DNA from 3 places in the Mesorhizobium sp. B2-2-4 genome. Region 3 is predicted to be linked to each of the others. Evidence: predicted binding sites of a transcription regulator. Region 3 holds the regulator's gene; each other region holds the start of a gene.
The links. Region 3 encodes HrcA, which represses chaperone genes, less so after heat shock. Its sites were predicted from a motif close to GTTAGCACTCNCNNNNNGNGAGTGCTAAC; they were not measured.

Region 1 (5,526 bases), on a different contig from region 3:
CATGGATCGATCTCCTGGGCCAGAGGCCTGCGCGCCGGGGGAGAATCCCCCGGCGATAGTCGTCTCGCCTGCGGCAAAGGCCGGTTCGGCGAGATACGGATCAGGTCTGAAAGACGGCTTTTATGAAACCACCTTCGCGAGCCGGCCGAATCCTAGTAGCCGCCCATGCCGCCACCGCCGCCCGCAGGCGCGGCATCCTTGGCCGGAATGTCCGAGATCATCGCTTCGGCGGTGATCAAAAGCGCGGCGATCGAGCCGGCATCCTGCAACGCGGTGCGCACCACTTTCGCCGGATCGACGATGCCCGCCTTGATCATGTCGACATACGCCTCGTTCTGGGCATCGAAACCCTGGTTGTGATCCTTGCTGTCGGAGAGCTTGCCGACGACAACGGAGCCTTCAACGCCCGAATTCTCGGCGATCTGGCGGAGCGGCGCTTCGAGTGCCCTGAGCACGATCGAGATGCCGGCGGTGACATCGGCATTGGCGCCGTTCAGGCCGGCAAGCGCCGTCCTGGCACGCAGCAGGGCCACGCCGCCGCCCGGCACGATGCCTTCCTCGACCGCCGCGCGCGTGGCGTTCAGCGCGTCGTCGATGCGGTCCTTCTTTTCCTTGACTTCCGACTCGGTGGCGCCGCCGACGCGGATGACGGCAACGCCGCCGGAGAGCTTGGCCAGCCGCTCCTGCAGCTTCACCTTGTCATAGTCGGAAGTGGTTTCCTCGATCTGGCCCTTGATCTGGGCGACACGCGCCTGAATGGTCGCCTTGGTGCCGGCGCCGTCGATGATCGTGGTGGTGTCCTTTTCGATCAGCACGCGCTTGGCGCGGCCGAGCATCTCGATGGTGACGTTCTCCAGCTTAATACCGAGATCCTCGGAGATCATCTGGCCGGATGTGAGCACCGCGATGTCTTCCAGCATCGCCTTGCGGCGGTCGCCGAAGCCCGGCGCCTTGACGGCCGCGACCTTGAGGCCGCCGCGCAGCTTGTTGACGACCAGCGTCGCCAGAGCCTCGCCTTCGACGTCCTCGGAGATGATCAGCAGCGGCCTGCCGCTCTGCACCACCGCTTCGAGGATCGGCAGCATTGCCTGCAGATTGCCGAGCTTCTTCTCGTGGATGAGAATATAGGGCTCTTCCAGCTCCGCGCGCATCTTGTCAGCATTGGTGACGAAATAGGGCGAGAGATAGCCGCGGTCGAACTGCATGCCTTCGACGACGTCGAGTTCGGTGTTCGCGGTCTTGGCTTCCTCGACGGTGATGACGCCGTCATTTCCGACCTTGTCCATCGCCTTGGCGATCATCTCGCCGACGCTGGCATCGCCATTGGCGGCGATTGTGCCGACCTGCGCGATCTCGGCCGACGATTTGACCTTCTTGGCCTTCGCCTTGATTTCCACGACGACGGCCGCGACGGCCTGGTCGATGCCGCGCTTGAGGTCCATCGGGTTCATGCCGGCGGCAACCAGCTTGGCGCCTTCGCGCAGGATCGAGGCGGCCAGCACCGTGGCAGTGGTGGTGCCGTCGCCGGCGAGGTCGTTGGTCTTCGAGGCCACTTCGCGCACCATCTGCGCGCCCATGTTCTCGAACTTGTCGGCAAGCTCGATTTCCTTGGCGACGGTGACGCCGTCCTTGGTGATGCGCGGCGCCCCATAGGCCTTGTCGATGATGACGTTGCGGCCCTTGGGGCCGAGCGTGACCTTGACCGCATTGGTGAGGATCTCGACGCCGCGCAGCATACGGTCGCGCGCATCGGTGGAGAATTTGATTTCCTTGGCAGACATGATTTTATCCAGTTCGCATTTGGAGTGGAGCCGTCACCGCGCAGAGGCGCGGCGCTTCAGTCAGGCGGCCTTCTTGGCTTCGACGCTCTTTTCGATAACGCCCATGATGTCGGCTTCCTTCATGATCAGAAGATCCTCGCCGTCGATCTTGACCTCCGTGCCCGACCATTTGCCGAACAGGATCAAGTCGCCGGCCTTGACGTCGAGCGGAACAAGTGCGCCGTTTTCGTCGCGGGCGCCGGGACCAACCGCGATCACTTCGCCTTCCTGCGGCTTTTCCTTGGCATTGTCGGGAATGATGATGCCGCCCTTGGATTTGATATCGCCTTCGGCGCGCCGGATGACGACGCGGTCGTGGAGTGGCCGAAATTTCATGAGAACTTCTTTCTGGGGCCGGCATAGGCGGCCGCCCCCTTCTATAGGCTCTTTGGCACTCGATAGATAGGAGTGCCAAAATTTATTCCGAGCGGATATTGAATAATCATAGTATTATTTCGGCGCCCGGTTTCATCGGGTCGGAAAACGACCAAATATTTCAAAAATTTGAATTTTCCCGGCAGAGTGCCTATTTATCGGACAAGTTCATTTTCACGATTTCAGACGCAAGGGAGATTTCCTCGATGGCCGACGGCAACCAGACGATCATGGAAAAAGCTGAAGCGCGCTTTGTCGACAAGCAGAAGAAGACGGCGGAGCGCAACAAGGCAACCGCCGAATATATGTCCGAAGCGAGGGCCAGGGAGATCAAGACGGCAAGGCTGAGGCAACTGCGGCTGGCCAAGGAAGAAGCCGACCGCGTGGCCGAGGCCCTGAACCCGACGCCGAAGAAGAAACGCGCGGTGAAGAAAACGACGGAGGCAAAATCATGAGCCTGACCTTCCCCAACCGCAGCCGCAGCTACGACGAGGCCGGCAAGCGCATCCGGTTCGTCGGCTATGACGGCATGTTCCAGATTTCCTTCTCGGTCGCCGCCGATGCCATGACGAGGATGCAGCCGGCGACGGCAGCCAATGAAGCCGGCTATCTCGCCACCTTCGACACCGAGAGCAGTGTCATCCGGGACGTAGCGTCAAAGGCCTATGACCGCACGCGCAAGAGCATGTATGTGCTGACGGCCGACGACTTCCGCTGAGACGACAGGCGAACGGCGCTGGATCAGGATTTACGCTCCGCCTTCTCCCGGCGCTTGACGTCCCGGACATTCATCTGATCGACCATGGCGTTGGCGTCGCGCGGGCTCATGCCGACCATCGCCCTTTGCCTGACGACGACGGGCTGGCCGGTGAAGACGTCGATGATGGCCCAGCTTTGGGGCAAGTCCATGCGCAGTGCGTAGCGGTTGGCCATTTGCCTCAGCCCTGCAACATGAAGAAGACCATGCCCAGGACCGATATCGTCCAGGCGACGACCGACAGCTTCAGCACCATGCCGCCATGGGCGGCCAGGGCCTCCCGCAGCCGTGGAGCGATACCTGCCGACGGGACCGGTTCCACCGCGACGACACGGGGTCCCTTGGCGCCAAGTTTTCCAAAGACGGGCAACAGCGACGGTTCACGCACGAAAATGGCCTCGAATGTCGGGGAAAGTCGGAGCGGGCAAGCTCTCGCCCTTCCATAGCACTCTTTTGGCGAGTGCCCTGCATGCCAAATGCAAATAGGCTGCTTTAACGCCGGCCGCATGCCACGTGACCCCGATCGTCAGATGCTGAAAGCGCGCAAGTCGGCTGGGTAGCAGTCTTCTTGCCGGCACGTCAGCGTCACGACGAAGACTAGGACCTGTCCGGCCCAGGCCGCAAATGCAAGCTGGCAAGGCCCATCGCCCTTGATGGTCCGACGCAGGCTCTACGTCATGTGATTTTTTGGAGGCCTCGCCTCGGGATCGAACCGAGGCTTCAGAGATTTGCCGTCTCCAGCGTAGCCGCTCCGCCACGAGGCCATGACTAGCGAACTAACCGATAATATTTGCGCAAGCGTTAAGACCGAAGAGTCGTTTGTAGACATGTCGCCGATTGCTGCTTTGGCCGGCTCGCGCCGTGGGCAGCACTGACGGCTGCCGATCAGGAATTCGCCTGATGAACTCGCCGGGCGCCGAGCCCGTGAGCCCGCCCTCCGGCGGCCACTTCGCACCACCGGAGGACCAGCCACTTTTCCTCTTGAACAGCCTCTGGATCTGGCCTAGTTTGGGTTGAGAAAAGGTTTTTCCAAACATTTCCGAGCGGGCTCGGCCATTGGCCGGGTCATTCCGGCCTGTAAGAGAAAACCTTTTCCCAATCGGGATTTTCGCCGCAATGGCATTGGACGATCAGCCAGCCTTTCCCAAGCCCGTCACCTTGCGTGACGTGGCGGCCGAGGCTGGCGTCAGCGTCGCCACCGCCTCGAAGGCGCTCAACGACCAGGGCCGCATGACCGCCGAGACCCGCGAGCGCATTCGCGAGACCGCGCAGCGCCTCGGCTTCCGGCCCAACAGCCTGGCGCAGAGCCTGCTGCGGCGACGCTCCTTCACCGTCGGCCTGCTCACCAACGATACCTATGGCCGCTTCTCGCTGCCGCTGATGTCGGGCATTTCCGACGCGCTGGTCGACGCCGGCGTCTCGGTGTTCCTGTGCAATGTCGAGGAGGATCCGCGTCTCGGCCAGCTCCATGTCGAGGCCATGCTCGACAAGCGCGTCGACGGCATCATCGCCACCGGCAAGCGCATCGACCGTCATCTGCCGGTCGACCTGTCCAATCTGCGCATTCCGGTGATCTATGCCTTCACCCAGCCCGATCCCGACGCCGTCGCCTTCGTCTCCGACGACGCTGGCGGCGCGCGGCTGGCAGTGGAGCATTTCTGTCGGCTCGGCCGCAGGCGCATCGCCCATGTCTCGGGACCGGCGAGCTTTGCCGTGGTGCACGCCAGGGCGCAGGCCTATCGCGATGTTCTGACCGAGAACGGCCTGTCGGTCACCGAGCCGCTGCTCGGCTCGTGGTCGGAGGCCTGGGGACACGAAGCCGTGGCGAGGCTGTTCGACGGCGCGGCCGACGGCGCAAGCGAAAGGCCGGACGCCGTCTTCTGCGGCAACGACCAGATCGCGCGCGGCGTCATCGATGCCTTGCGCGAGCGCGGTCTCGACGTGCCCGGCGATGTCGGCGTCATCGGTTTCGACAATTGGGAGATCGTGGCCGAAGCGACGCGCCCGCCGCTGACCTCGGTCGACATGAACCTGGCTGCGCTCGGCCGCGAAGCGGGGCTGACCTTGCTTTCCCTGGTCGGCGGCAAGCCCGCCGCGCCAGGCATCCGGAAACTGCCGTGCCGGCTGGTGGTGCGTCAGTCCTGCGGCCGCCTGCCGGACGGCTGAAGAACCAAACGCCGCAATCGGCGGCAAGCCGCGCATCGCGGCCAAAACGTGGAGGAGGAGAATATGAGGACTTTGATTGCCAGGCTGGCCTTGACGGCCGCCGTACTCGGCTGCGGGCTGCAATTTGCCGCCGCCGAGACCGCCAACATCTGGGTGCGCGCCGACGGCTCGAACTTCATGCCGCGCATCGTCGATGCCTACAACAAGGGCCACACCAACCAGATCAAGCTCGACATCATCCCCAACGCCGAGATCATTCCGAAATACGGTGCTGCCGCCGCCGGCGGCACGGCGCCCGACGCGCTGTCGCTCGACCTGATCTACACGCCCTCCTTTGCTGCCGCCGGCCAGTTGGAGGACATCACCGACTGGGCCAAGTCGCTCCCCTATTTCGCCAGCCTGTCGCCG
Region 2 (5,526 bases), on a different contig from region 3:
GCGTCCTGGAGAGCCGTACGCACGACCTTGACCGGATCGACGATACCCATGGCGATCATGTCGCCATATTCGCCGGTCTGGGCGTTGTAGCCGAAGGTCGCGCCCTTGTTCTCGAGGATCTTGCCAGCAACGATCGATGCTTCCGCACCGGCGTTGGCAGCGATCTGACGGGCCGGGGCCTGCAGTGCGCGGCGAACGATGTTGATGCCGGCGGCCTGGTCGGAGTTGACGCCGGTGGCCTTGAGGTTGCCCGAAGCGCGCAGCAGGGCCACGCCACCGCCGGCAACGATGCCTTCTTCTACGGCCGCGCGGGTCGCGTTGAGGGCGTCATCGACGCGGTCCTTCTTTTCCTTCACCTCCACTTCGGTCGCACCGCCGACGCGGATAACGGCAACACCGCCGGCGAGCTTGGCCAGACGCTCCTGCAGCTTCTCCTTGTCGTAGTCCGAGGTGGTCTCCTCGATCTGCTGCTTGATCTGGGCAACGCGGCCCTGGATCTCGGCCTTCTTGCCGGCGCCGTCGACGATGGTGGTGTTCTCCTTCGAGATCGACACCTTCTTGGCGCGGCCGAGCATGTTGAGGCCGACATTCTCGAGCTTGATGCCGAGGTCTTCGGAGATGACCTGGCCACCGGTGAGGATGGCGATGTCTTCCAGCATGGCCTTGCGGCGATCACCGAAGCCCGGAGCCTTGACGGCAGCGATCTTCAGGCCACCGCGCAGCTTGTTGACGACCAGCGTGGCCAAGGCCTCGCCTTCGACGTCTTCCGAGATGATGAGCAGCGGCTTGGAGGTCTGCACGACCGCTTCCAGGACCGGCAGCATGGCCTGCAGATTGGAGAGCTTCTTCTCGTGGAGCAGGATGTAGGCGTCCTCGAGATCGGCAACCATCTTATCGGGGTTGGTGACGAAGTAGGGCGAGAGATAGCCGCGGTCGAACTGCATGCCTTCGACGACTTCCAGCTCGGTCTCGGCGGTCTTGGCTTCCTCGACGGTGATGACGCCTTCGTTGCCGACCTTCTGCATCGCTTCCGCGATCATCTTGCCGACCGACTCGTCGCCATTGGCCGAGATGGTGCCGACCTGGGCGACTTCCTCGGAGGTCTTGATCTTCTTGGCGGCCTTGCCGAGAGCTGCGACCACTTCGGTCACGGCCAGGTCGATGCCGCGCTTCAGGTCCATCGGGTTCATGCCGGCGGCAACCGCCTTGTGGCCTTCCTGGACGATCGACTGCGCCAGAACGGTCGCGGTCGTGGTGCCGTCGCCGGCGATGTCGTTGGTCTTCGAAGCCACTTCGCGCACCATCTGCGCGCCCATGTTCTCGAACTTGTCCTCAAGTTCGATTTCCTTGGCGACGGTGACGCCGTCCTTGGTGATGCGCGGTGCGCCGAACGACTTGTCGATGACGACGTTGCGGCCCTTGGGGCCGAGCGTGACCTTCACCGCGTCGGCGAGGATGTTGACGCCGCGCAGCATGCGCTCACGGGCGTCGCGGGAGAATTTTACGTCTTTGGCAGCCATGTTCAACTCCTGGCAGGGGCTCGGATCGAGCCCGAAGATTCAAGATTCAGTTGATGGAAAGGCCGATATTCAGCCGATGATGCCCATAATGTCGGATTCCTTCATGATCAGAAGGTCTTCGCCATTGAGCTTGACTTCGGTGCCCGACCACTTGCCGAACAGGATGCGGTCGCCAGCCTTGACGTCCAGGGGCACGAGCTTGCCAGCTTCGTCGCGGGCGCCGGAGCCGACGGCGATGATCTCGCCTTCCTGCGGCTTTTCCTTCGCCGTGTCGGGGATGATGATCCCGCCGGCGGTCTTGGATTCGGATTCGACCCGGCGTACGACCACGCGGTCATGAAGCGGGCGGAACTTCGACTTTGCCATGTTTTCTTCCTCGATGAGAACGGTGAGAAACAGTTCCTCCGTCCGGCGAAGCCGGACAATCTACAAAGCCCGGCGGTACCGGACCTGTGGTTAGCACTCACCCAGGGCGAGTGCTAACGTGGCGGTGAAATAGGCTGCTGGCTGGCGAGAGTCAAGGCGCGCGCGAGCGGGCAGCGGCGCGAAATTTTGTTTTCCGCGAAAGCCCGCTCGCAGAACGTGCCAGTTGCCGCTGGCCTTTCATGCGAAATGCGCCGGTTCCTCCCGCAATCGACGGCAAAACAAGGCGCGGAGGGGTGCTCTGCCGCTATCGGTCAGAGATCCTGCCGCCCGATACTTCGATACGCAAGACGTGTCGATGTCACGGGAGAGGGGCGCGAAAGCCGCCGCCGAAAACTACAGAAACAATCTCAGCTGCGTATGGATGATGGACCTGTAGTCGTCGATCGTGCGGCGGCCTTCCTTCTCGTCCTGCGTCAGCGCTAGCCGCACGACGCCGCCGGCAAGCTGGAAGATCAGGAACACCACGCGCGCGAAGTCTTCGCGCCGGTCGGGCCGCAGCATCGGAGCGACGTGGTCGCAGAACATCTTGGCCTGGTGCCTTGTCTCAGCAATGTCGAGGTTCTGCAGCGCCTTGTCAGCCTGTATCGCGTTCTGCAGATCCTGGATGGCCGGGTCGTCGGCCACGCGCCGGTAATAGTCCTCGATCATGCGGTCCGCGGCAGCCGTCACGTCCTCAAGCCCACTTATTTCGGCGATGATCTCGCCGAAGCGTGCGCGGCTTTCCTCCGAGAAGCGCTCATAGAGCATCGCCAGGATCGCCGATTTGTTGGGGAAATAATGGTAGACGGTGGCGATCGGTCCGCCCGCCAGTGCGCCCACTTCCTTCATCGTCACCGCGTCGATGCCTTTTTCGCCGATCAGCCGCATGGTCGTCGAAAGGATCGCGTCGATGCGTTCGCGGCTCCGCTCCTGCTTGGGCCTGCGCCTCGGCGCCGTCGCCATCCGCCTTGCTTCCGCCATGCGCCCAATCTCTCGCGAGAGCTTCAAAATTCCCGGTTGACAAGAAACATGATCAAGTATCAGTTTCGTAATGCTGACAAGTTGTCAGCTTTTTTATCGCACTGCAAGGACGTTGGGAGGCGCCTCGTGACTGCGACGCAAGCCGTACAAGCGGAAAATGGCGATTGGCTGGTCGGCAACCCGACCGGCGTCGAGCTCGGCTCCGCATTATGGATCGGCTCGGTCGGGCTGCTGATCCTCGGGCTTCAGCCCGTGCTGCTTGGCGCGCTCTACACCGAGGGCCATGTCAGCGGCGATGAACTGGCGCTGGTCGCCACGGCGGAGATGATCGCGATCGCCATCGGTTCAGCCGTGGTGGCGATGCTGCTTTCCGCGCGCAACATGCGCTGGAAAAGCGCCGTCCTTTTGATCCTGCTGGCCCTGGCGAATGTATGGACCGCCCATGCCGCAAGCGCCAATGCGTTGATCGCCGCCCGCGCCATCGCCGGGCTGGCTGAAGGTGGTCTGGTCGCGATCACCACCGAACTGATCGCCCGTTCGCGACGGGCGGAGCGCATCGGCGGCTATTTCGTGACGCTGCAGACCCTGGCGCAATGTGCGCTCGCTCTGCTTTTGGCACTCTATGTCATTCCCGAGGCGGGGTCGTCCGGCGGCTTCATCGTGCTTGCCGTCGTCTGCGTCGTTTCGCTGGCGGCCGCTTTCACCGTACCCGGTGACTACGCCGACCTGCCGAAAGAGGAGAACCTGGCCAATGTGCTGACGGTTCCGTCGATCACCGCGCTATTGTCGGTCTTCTGCTACTTCATGTTCTTCGGCGCGATCTGGGCCTTCCTGGAACCGCTCGGTGCGCAGTATGGGATTGATAGCTGGACCGTCGGTCTGATCGTCTCGGCCAGCCTGGCGACGCAGGTCCTGGGCGCGATGACGGCGACCGTGTTCGAGGCGCGCATCGATTACCGCATTGCCATTACGGCCATCGGTGCCGTCGCGCTGGTCTCCTCCCTTGTTCTTGCCAGCGCACCTGGCCTGACGACATTCTGGATCGCCGCCTTGGTCATGGGCTTCATCCTGTTGTTCATCGTACCCTATCAGATCCGGCTGGCGATCACGGCCGACGAGACGCGTACCGCCGTGCTGCTGGTGCCGGCTGCACAGCTCTTCGGCCTGGCGATCGGGCCGGTCGCGGCGTCGCTGCTCATCGACGGCAAGGATTTCCGGCCCGTGCCGGAATTCGCCGCGGCAAGCGCGTTTGCCAGCGTGGCCCTGCTTGGCCTGTTCGTGGCCACTATGCGCCGTCGGCGCGTCTGACGGGACGGCTGGATGTCGACGATCACCGCGCGGAACTGGAGCAACTGGTCGGGCTTCGTGCGCGCCGAGCCGAAGCTGGTCGCCACTCCAACCGACGCCGGCGAGCTTGCCGATCTGGTGCGCACGGCACCTGGGCCGCTGCGCGTGGCGGGTGCTGGCCACTCCTTCACGCCGCTGGTGGCATCGCAAGGCTCGATCGTTTCCCTGGAGAAGATCGAGGGGCTGGTCTCGCACGATGTACAAAGCCATCGCGCGCGGGTGCGGGCAGGGACGCGGCTCGGCCCGCTGATGCACATACTGCAAGGCCTGGGCCAGGGCCTGCCCAATATGGGCGACATCGACCGTCAGGCGATCGGCGGGGCGCTGGGCACCGCCACCCATGGTTCCGGGCTGACGCTGGGCGCTTATCACACCCAGTTGGAGACGGTGCAGATCGTGGACGGGCGGGGCGAGTTGCGCGAATTCGATCGGACCCGCGACCAGGATATGATCCATGCGATGGGGGTCGCTCTCGGCGCCTTCGGCATCTTGAGCGAAGTCACGCTGAACAACATCGCGACCTACCGGCTGCGCCGCCGCAAGTGGGTGCTGCCGATCGCCGACATGCTGCGCGATTTCGAGACGATGATGGCCGCGCACCGGTCGGCCGAATTCTACTACATCCCGTTTTCCGGCTACGCGCAGTTTATCGCCAGCGACCTCAGCGACGCGAACCCGACCACCAGGCCTACCGAGCACGACGAGGCCGGCCTGGCGACGCTACGCAAGCTGAGCAGGGCGCTGCGCCGGCTGCCATGGCTGCGCCGCTCCTTGATCCGCGGCGCCGTGAAAAAGGTGCCGGCCGAGGATTATGTGCAGGACTGGCTCAATGTCTATGCCAGCGACCGCCAGACCAAGTTCAACGAGATGGAGTATCATCTGCCTTTCGAGGAGGGGCCGAAGGTGATCACGCAGATCATCGAGCTGACCGAGAAGCACTTTCCAGAAGTCTATTTTCCGATGGAGGTGCGCTCGGTGGCACCCGACATGTTCTGGCTTTCGCCCTTCTACAAGCGTCTGACCTGCTCGATCGCCATTCACCACGATGCCGCCAACGACCCTGAGCCCTTCATGCGGGCGGCCGAGCCGATCTTCCGCAGGCATGGCGGCCGGCCGCATTGGGGCAAGATGCACAGCCTGAAGGCGGCGGATCTCAAAAAGCTCTATCCGCGCTGGGATGATGCGATGGCCGTTCGGCGAGACATCGATCCCGAGAACCGTTTCGTCTCGCCCTACATGGCCGGCCTATTCGGCATCGGCCAATGAGCGGCTA
Region 3 (5,526 bases):
GGCTCGGCGCCTTGCGGCCTTTGCACCGGACCGGCGCCGTTCGAGGCGGATCTGGTGACATAGGGCCTGGGCTGGTCTTGCGGGCTGATCAACCGGCGCACGCCCGGCGCATCGGCCCGCCAGTCACCGAATGCGGCCGCGCCCTTCAGCACCGGCTCTTCCTGCTGGGCCAATGCCGTCGCGGCGAAGAGCAAGGCAGCAGCGATTACCACGGCGCCGGCAAGTCGGATCATCCCAGTCTCCAGCTTCTCGCTTCTTCATGCATGTCGTTGTCCCAAGACCGAAGTCACATGCATCAAGGGAACGGGCGGGCTCGGCAGTCGTTCCGGACGACACGGGGAGTTGAAGGAATTCGGGTCAGCTATCCGCGTCGAGATCGAGATCGGCGTCGAGGTTCTTTTCCAGTTCGACGAGATCGGCCGGCAGCGGCATGCCCATGGCGCGGATTTCGCGCAGCTTCTCGCGCAATTGCTCCTGCACTTCGCGCACATCCTCAGGCTGGTTGACCATCTCCTCCAGCAGCAGGCTGATCTGGGCCTTGAACGATTCCAGCGCCATCTTTTCTCTCCTCGGCCGTCTGGATCGATCCCAGCTCTCAGCGCAGCATGCGCGATATCAGCTGCGCCGTATAGTCGACCATCGGGACAATGCGGGCATAGTTGAGCCGGGTCGGGCCGATGACGCCGAGCGCGCCGACGACGCGGGCGTCCTTGTCGCGGTAGGGTGCCACGACCAGCGACGAGCCGGAGAGCGAGAAAAGCTTATTTTCCGAGCCGATGAAGATGCGCACGCCCGGTCCCGCCTCGGCGAGGTCGAGCAGCTGGATCAGCCCGTCCTGCGTCTCCATGTCCTCGAACAGGTGGCGCAGGAGTTCGATGTCGGCCTGGGCGGTGACGTTTTCGAGCAGATTGGCGCGGCCGCGCACGATCAGGCGCGCCGGCAGGCCGCTTTCCGCGCCGGCCCACACCGCCAGCCCTTTCTCCACCAGGTCCTGCGACAGCGTGTCGAGCGCTGCCCTTGTCTCTTCCTTGATACGCTCGACCTCCGCCCGCGCCTCGGCCAGCGTACGGCCGCGAATATGGGCGTTGAGAAAATTCGAGGCCTCGTGCAATTGCGAGACGGTGATGCCGGCCGGCAGATCGATGACCCGGTTCTCGACGTCGCCGTTCTGCGACACCATCACGGTCAGCGCCTTGGTGGGCTCGAGCTGGATGAACTCGATGTGCTTGAGCGCCACCTCGTTCTTGGCGGCCAGCACCAGGCCGGCGCCGCGCGACATGCCCGACAGCATCTGGCTGGCCTCGGTCAGCATGTGTTCCAGCGTGGCGCCCGAGCCGGAGGCGCGCACCTGCGCCTCGATGCTGCGCCGCTCCTCGTCGGAGAGGTCGCCCAATTCCATGAAGGCGTCGACGAAGAAGCGCAGGCCGGCCTGCGTCGGCAGGCGACCGGCCGAGATGTGCGGCGCGTAGATCAGGCCGAGATGTTCGAGATCGCTCATCACGTTGCGGATGGTGGCGGGCGACAGCGAGGACGGCAGGATGCGCGACAGGCTGCGCGATCCCACGGGCTCGCCGTCCCTCAGATAGGAATCGACGATACGCCGGAAGATGTCGCGCGAACGCATGTCGAGCGCCTGAAGTGCGGGCGCCTGAAGTGCCGGCGCGTGAAGAGCGAGCGACTGCGAAGCGGGATCGACTGCCTTGGTCATTGCGGCCATAACCTCCGGTTCAAGGATATAGACTTCGCGGCGCTGCGCGCAACCCGGTGTCGCGTTGCGCGATCAGCCGGTGTCGCACTTGCGATCACCCCGGTGTCGTGTTGCGCGATCGCCCCGGTGTCGCCGCGTTTGCGGCCGCCGGTCCATTTTCCTTTACGCCGTGCCCCGCATGCGTCTAAAAGCCGGCCAAGATTCAAAAAAGCTGACAAGAAAGCAGGCCGAATGCGCCCCTCCAAACGCCAGTTCGACGAAATGCGCGCCATCTCCTTCGAGCGCGGCGTCTCCAAACATGCCGAAGGCTCGTGCCTGGTGAAGTTCGGCGACACGCATGTCTTGTGCACGGCAAGCCTGGAGGAAAAGGTGCCGGGCTGGATGCGCAATTCCGGGAAAGGCTGGGTGACGGCCGAATACGGCATGCTGCCGCGCTCGACAGGCGAGCGCATGCGCCGCGAGGCCTCCGCCGGCAAGCAGGGCGGGCGCACGCTGGAGATCCAGCGGCTGATCGGCCGCTCGCTGCGCGCCGTGGTCGACCTGCAGGCGCTGGGCGAGCAGCAGATCACCGTCGACTGCGACGTCATCCAGGCCGATGGCGGCACCCGCACCGCCTCCATCACCGGCGGCTGGGTGGCGCTCTACGATTGCCTGCGCTGGATGGAAGCGCGGCAGATGGTGAGCGTCGCCAAGGTGCTGAAGGACCATGTCGCGGCGATTTCCTGCGGCATCCATGACGGCCAGCCGGTCATCGACCTCGACTATCTCGAGGATTCCTCCGCCGGCACCGACGCCAATTTCGTCATGACCGGCAAGGGCGGCATCGTCGAGATCCAGGGCACGGCCGAGGGCGAGCCCTTTTCGGAAGGGCAGTTCGCCGAGCTGATGGGCCTGGCCAAGAAAGGCATCCAGAGGCTGGTGAGTTTGCAGCAGATGGCGGTGGCGTAGTTTATTCATGCGGAGCCTGGGCACCCCCCTCTGCCCTGCCGGGCATCTCCCCCGCAAGGGGGGAGATCGGCTGTTGTCTCGAGCTTCGCCAATAATCAGAATAGAATACCATGAGCCGGCGCTCACGCCGCCAATCTCCCCCCTTGCGCGGGAGATGGCCGGCAGGCCAGAGGGGGGTGCCTCGTGATCCCCTCTGCAATTCTTGAATCCGCTCTTTACGTCACCGACCTCGCCGCTGCCGAAGCCTTCTACACCGACATCCTCGGCCTCACTCCTCTCGGCAAGGTCGAGGGCCGCCATCTGTTCTTCCGTTGCGGAGCCGGCGTGCTGCTGGTCTTCAACGCCGAGGCGACCAGGATCCCGCCTGCGCCCGACGCGAGGCTGAAAGTGCCGCCACACGGCACATCGGGCGAAGGCCATCTCTGCTTTGCGGCGACCGCCGATGAAATCAGCCGCTGGAAATCCCATCTGAAGGCGAAGAACATCGCTGTCGAAAGCGAATTCGAATGGCCGCAAGGCGGCCGCTCGCTTTATATCCGCGATCCCTCCGGCAATTCGATCGAATTCGCCGAGCCGAGAATCTGGGGACTTTGATGCATTCTCTCGACGGAAAAAAGATCGTCGTCGCCAGCCACAATGAAGGCAAGCTGCGCGAATTCGCCGATCTGATGGCGCCATTCGGATTCGAGGCGAAATCGGCGAAGGACTATGGCTTGCCCGAACCCGAGGAGACCGGCACAACCTTCGAGGAGAACGCCTATATCAAGGCCTTCGCCGCGGCCAAGGCGACGGGCCTGCCGGCGCTGTCGGACGATTCGGGCCTGTGCGTTGACGCGCTCGACGGCGCGCCCGGCGTCTACACCGCCAACTGGGCCGAAACGCCTGATGGCAGCAGGGATTTCGGCATCGCCATGCAGCGCACCGAAGTGGCGCTGCAGGAAGTCGGCGCCGCCACGCCCGCGCAGCGCACGGGACGCTTCGTCGCCGTCATCTGCCTCGCCTTTCCCGACGGCGAGGCCGAATATTACCGCGGCGAGGCCGAAGGCACGCTGGTCTGGCCGCCGCGCGGCGAGCTCGGATTCGGCTACGACCCGGTGTTCCTGCCCGACGGTTTCGAAAAGACCTTCGGCGAGATGAGTGCCGAGGAAAAACACGGCTGGAAACCCAGCCAGGCCACGGCTCTGTCGCACCGCGCCCGCGCCTTTCAGAAATTCGCCCAAGCTCGATTGGGTCTGGCCAGGTTAGGCTCGGCATGATCAGGCCCGGCGCCACCATGCCGCTCGACCGCAGCCCCGGTTTCGGCGTCTATGTGCATTGGCCGTTCTGCGCGGCCAAATGCCCCTATTGCGACTTCAACAGCCATGTCCGCCACCAGCCGGTCGACCAGGAGCGCTTTGCCGCCGCCTTCGAGGCGGAACTGGCGACGATGCGCCAGCGCACCGGCCCACGCGAGGTGACCAGCATCTTTCTCGGCGGCGGCACGCCGTCGTTGATGAAGCCGGAAACGGTGGCCAGGGTCCTGGACGCCGTGGCGAAGAACTGGACGGTGCCCGACGGCATCGAGGTGACGCTGGAGGCCAATCCCTCCTCGGTCGAAGCCGAACGCTTTCGCGGCTATCGCGCTGCGGGCGTCAACCGGGTCTCGCTCGGCGTGCAGGCGCTGAACGACAAGGATTTGCGCTTCCTTGGCCGGCTGCACAATGTGGACGAGGCGCTGCACGCGATCGGGCTCGCGCGGGAGATATTCCCAAGGCTCTCCTTCGACCTGATCTACGCACGGCCAGCCCAGACGCCGGAGGCCTGGGCATCGGAGCTCGAACAGGCGATCGGCCACGCCGCCGACCATCTGTCACTCTATCAGCTGACCATCGAGGAAGGCACGCCGTTCCACGCGCTGCACGCGGCGAAGAAATTCATCATCCCCGACAACGACCACGCCGCCGACCTTTATGCGCTGACGCAAGAGGTGACATCAGCCCATGGTTTGCCGGCATATGAGATCTCAAACCACGCCCGGCCGGGTGCCGAAAGCCGGCACAATCTGACCTACTGGCGCTATGGCGAGTATGTCGGCGTCGGCCCCGGCGCGCATGGCCGCTTCGTCGAGAACGGCCACCGCGTCGTGACCATCGCGGAGAGGATGCCGGAAACCTGGGCCAATCTGGTCGAGGCCAAGGGCCATGGCGTCACCGGCGGCGAGACCCTGACGCGCTCCGAAGAGGCTGACGAGTTCCTGCTGATGGGACTGAGGCTGGCGGAAGGCATCGACCTGTCGCGTTACGAAGCGTTTTCCGGGCGCGGCCTGTCGAGCGCGCGGCTGTCGGTGCTGCAGGGCGAAGGGCTGGTGGCGCCGATCGGCAACGCCCGCCTGCGCGCCACGCCCGCCGGCATGATCGTGCTCGACGCCGTGGTGGCCGATCTGGCGCGGTAGGCGGGGATGCTGCTCCCAATCTCGAAGCCAAGATTACGCTTCTGGAGGCAGCTGTTTCGCGGTATCTGAGTTGAGACCCGACCGGTGAGGCTATCCGAATGAACCTGACGCTTTCCTGGCAATTCTGGGCGCTGTTGTCGGCGACTTTCGCGGCACTGACGGCGATCTTTGCCAAGGTCGGCATCGAGACCATCAATTCCGATTTCGCCACCCTCATCCGGACAGCCATCATCCTGGTCGTGCTTGCGGCGATCCTCGCCGCCAGCGGCCAATTCCAATCGTGGGCCTCGATCTCCGGGAAGACCTGGCTTTTCCTCGGCCTGTCGGGACTGGCGACCGGAGCCTCGTGGCTCTGCTATTTCCGCGCGCTGAAAATCGGCAATGCGGCGCAGGTGGCGCCCATCGACAAGCTAAGCGTCGTGCTTGTGGCGGTGTTTGG

Region 1: a site for HrcA is predicted at 2,208-2,236, ahead of FJ959_RS14495 (co-chaperone GroES). Genes of this name have one in related genera too.
Region 2: a site for HrcA is predicted at 1,976-2,004, ahead of groES (co-chaperone GroES). Genes of this name have one in related genera too.

The regions. Positions count from the first base shown of each region.
Region 1 is NZ_VFWB01000005.1:211,341-216,866, reverse strand. Features, by position in the region: gene FJ959_RS31785 (hypothetical protein) at 1-3, opposite strand, end outside; gene groL (chaperonin GroEL) at 153-1,781, opposite strand; gene FJ959_RS14495 (co-chaperone GroES) at 1,842-2,156, opposite strand; gene FJ959_RS14490 (hypothetical protein) at 2,402-2,650, shown strand; gene FJ959_RS14485 (DUF1488 domain-containing protein) at 2,647-2,913, shown strand; gene FJ959_RS14480 (hypothetical protein) at 2,937-3,128, opposite strand; gene FJ959_RS14475 (hypothetical protein) at 3,134-3,340, opposite strand; gene FJ959_RS14470 (LacI family DNA-binding transcriptional regulator) at 4,069-5,118, shown strand; gene FJ959_RS14465 (sugar ABC transporter substrate-binding protein) at 5,182-5,526, shown strand, end outside.
Region 2 is NZ_VFWB01000007.1:5,912-11,437, forward strand. Features, by position in the region: gene groL (chaperonin GroEL) at 1-1,520, opposite strand, end outside; gene groES (co-chaperone GroES) at 1,590-1,886, opposite strand; gene FJ959_RS18625 (TetR/AcrR family transcriptional regulator) at 2,280-2,906, opposite strand; gene FJ959_RS18630 (MFS transporter) at 3,033-4,214, shown strand; gene FJ959_RS18635 (D-arabinono-1,4-lactone oxidase) at 4,227-5,519, shown strand; gene FJ959_RS18640 (alanine racemase) at 5,516-5,526, shown strand, end outside.
Region 3 is NZ_VFWB01000001.1:621,364-626,889, reverse strand. Features, by position in the region: gene FJ959_RS03285 (sorbosone dehydrogenase family protein) at 1-233, opposite strand, end outside; gene FJ959_RS03280 (hypothetical protein) at 358-558, opposite strand; gene hrcA (heat-inducible transcriptional repressor HrcA) at 596-1,708, opposite strand; gene rph (ribonuclease PH) at 1,940-2,656, shown strand; gene FJ959_RS03260 (VOC family protein) at 2,840-3,250, shown strand; gene rdgB (RdgB/HAM1 family non-canonical purine NTP pyrophosphatase) at 3,250-3,912, shown strand; gene hemW (radical SAM family heme chaperone HemW) at 3,909-5,087, shown strand; gene FJ959_RS03245 (EamA family transporter) at 5,186-5,526, shown strand, end outside.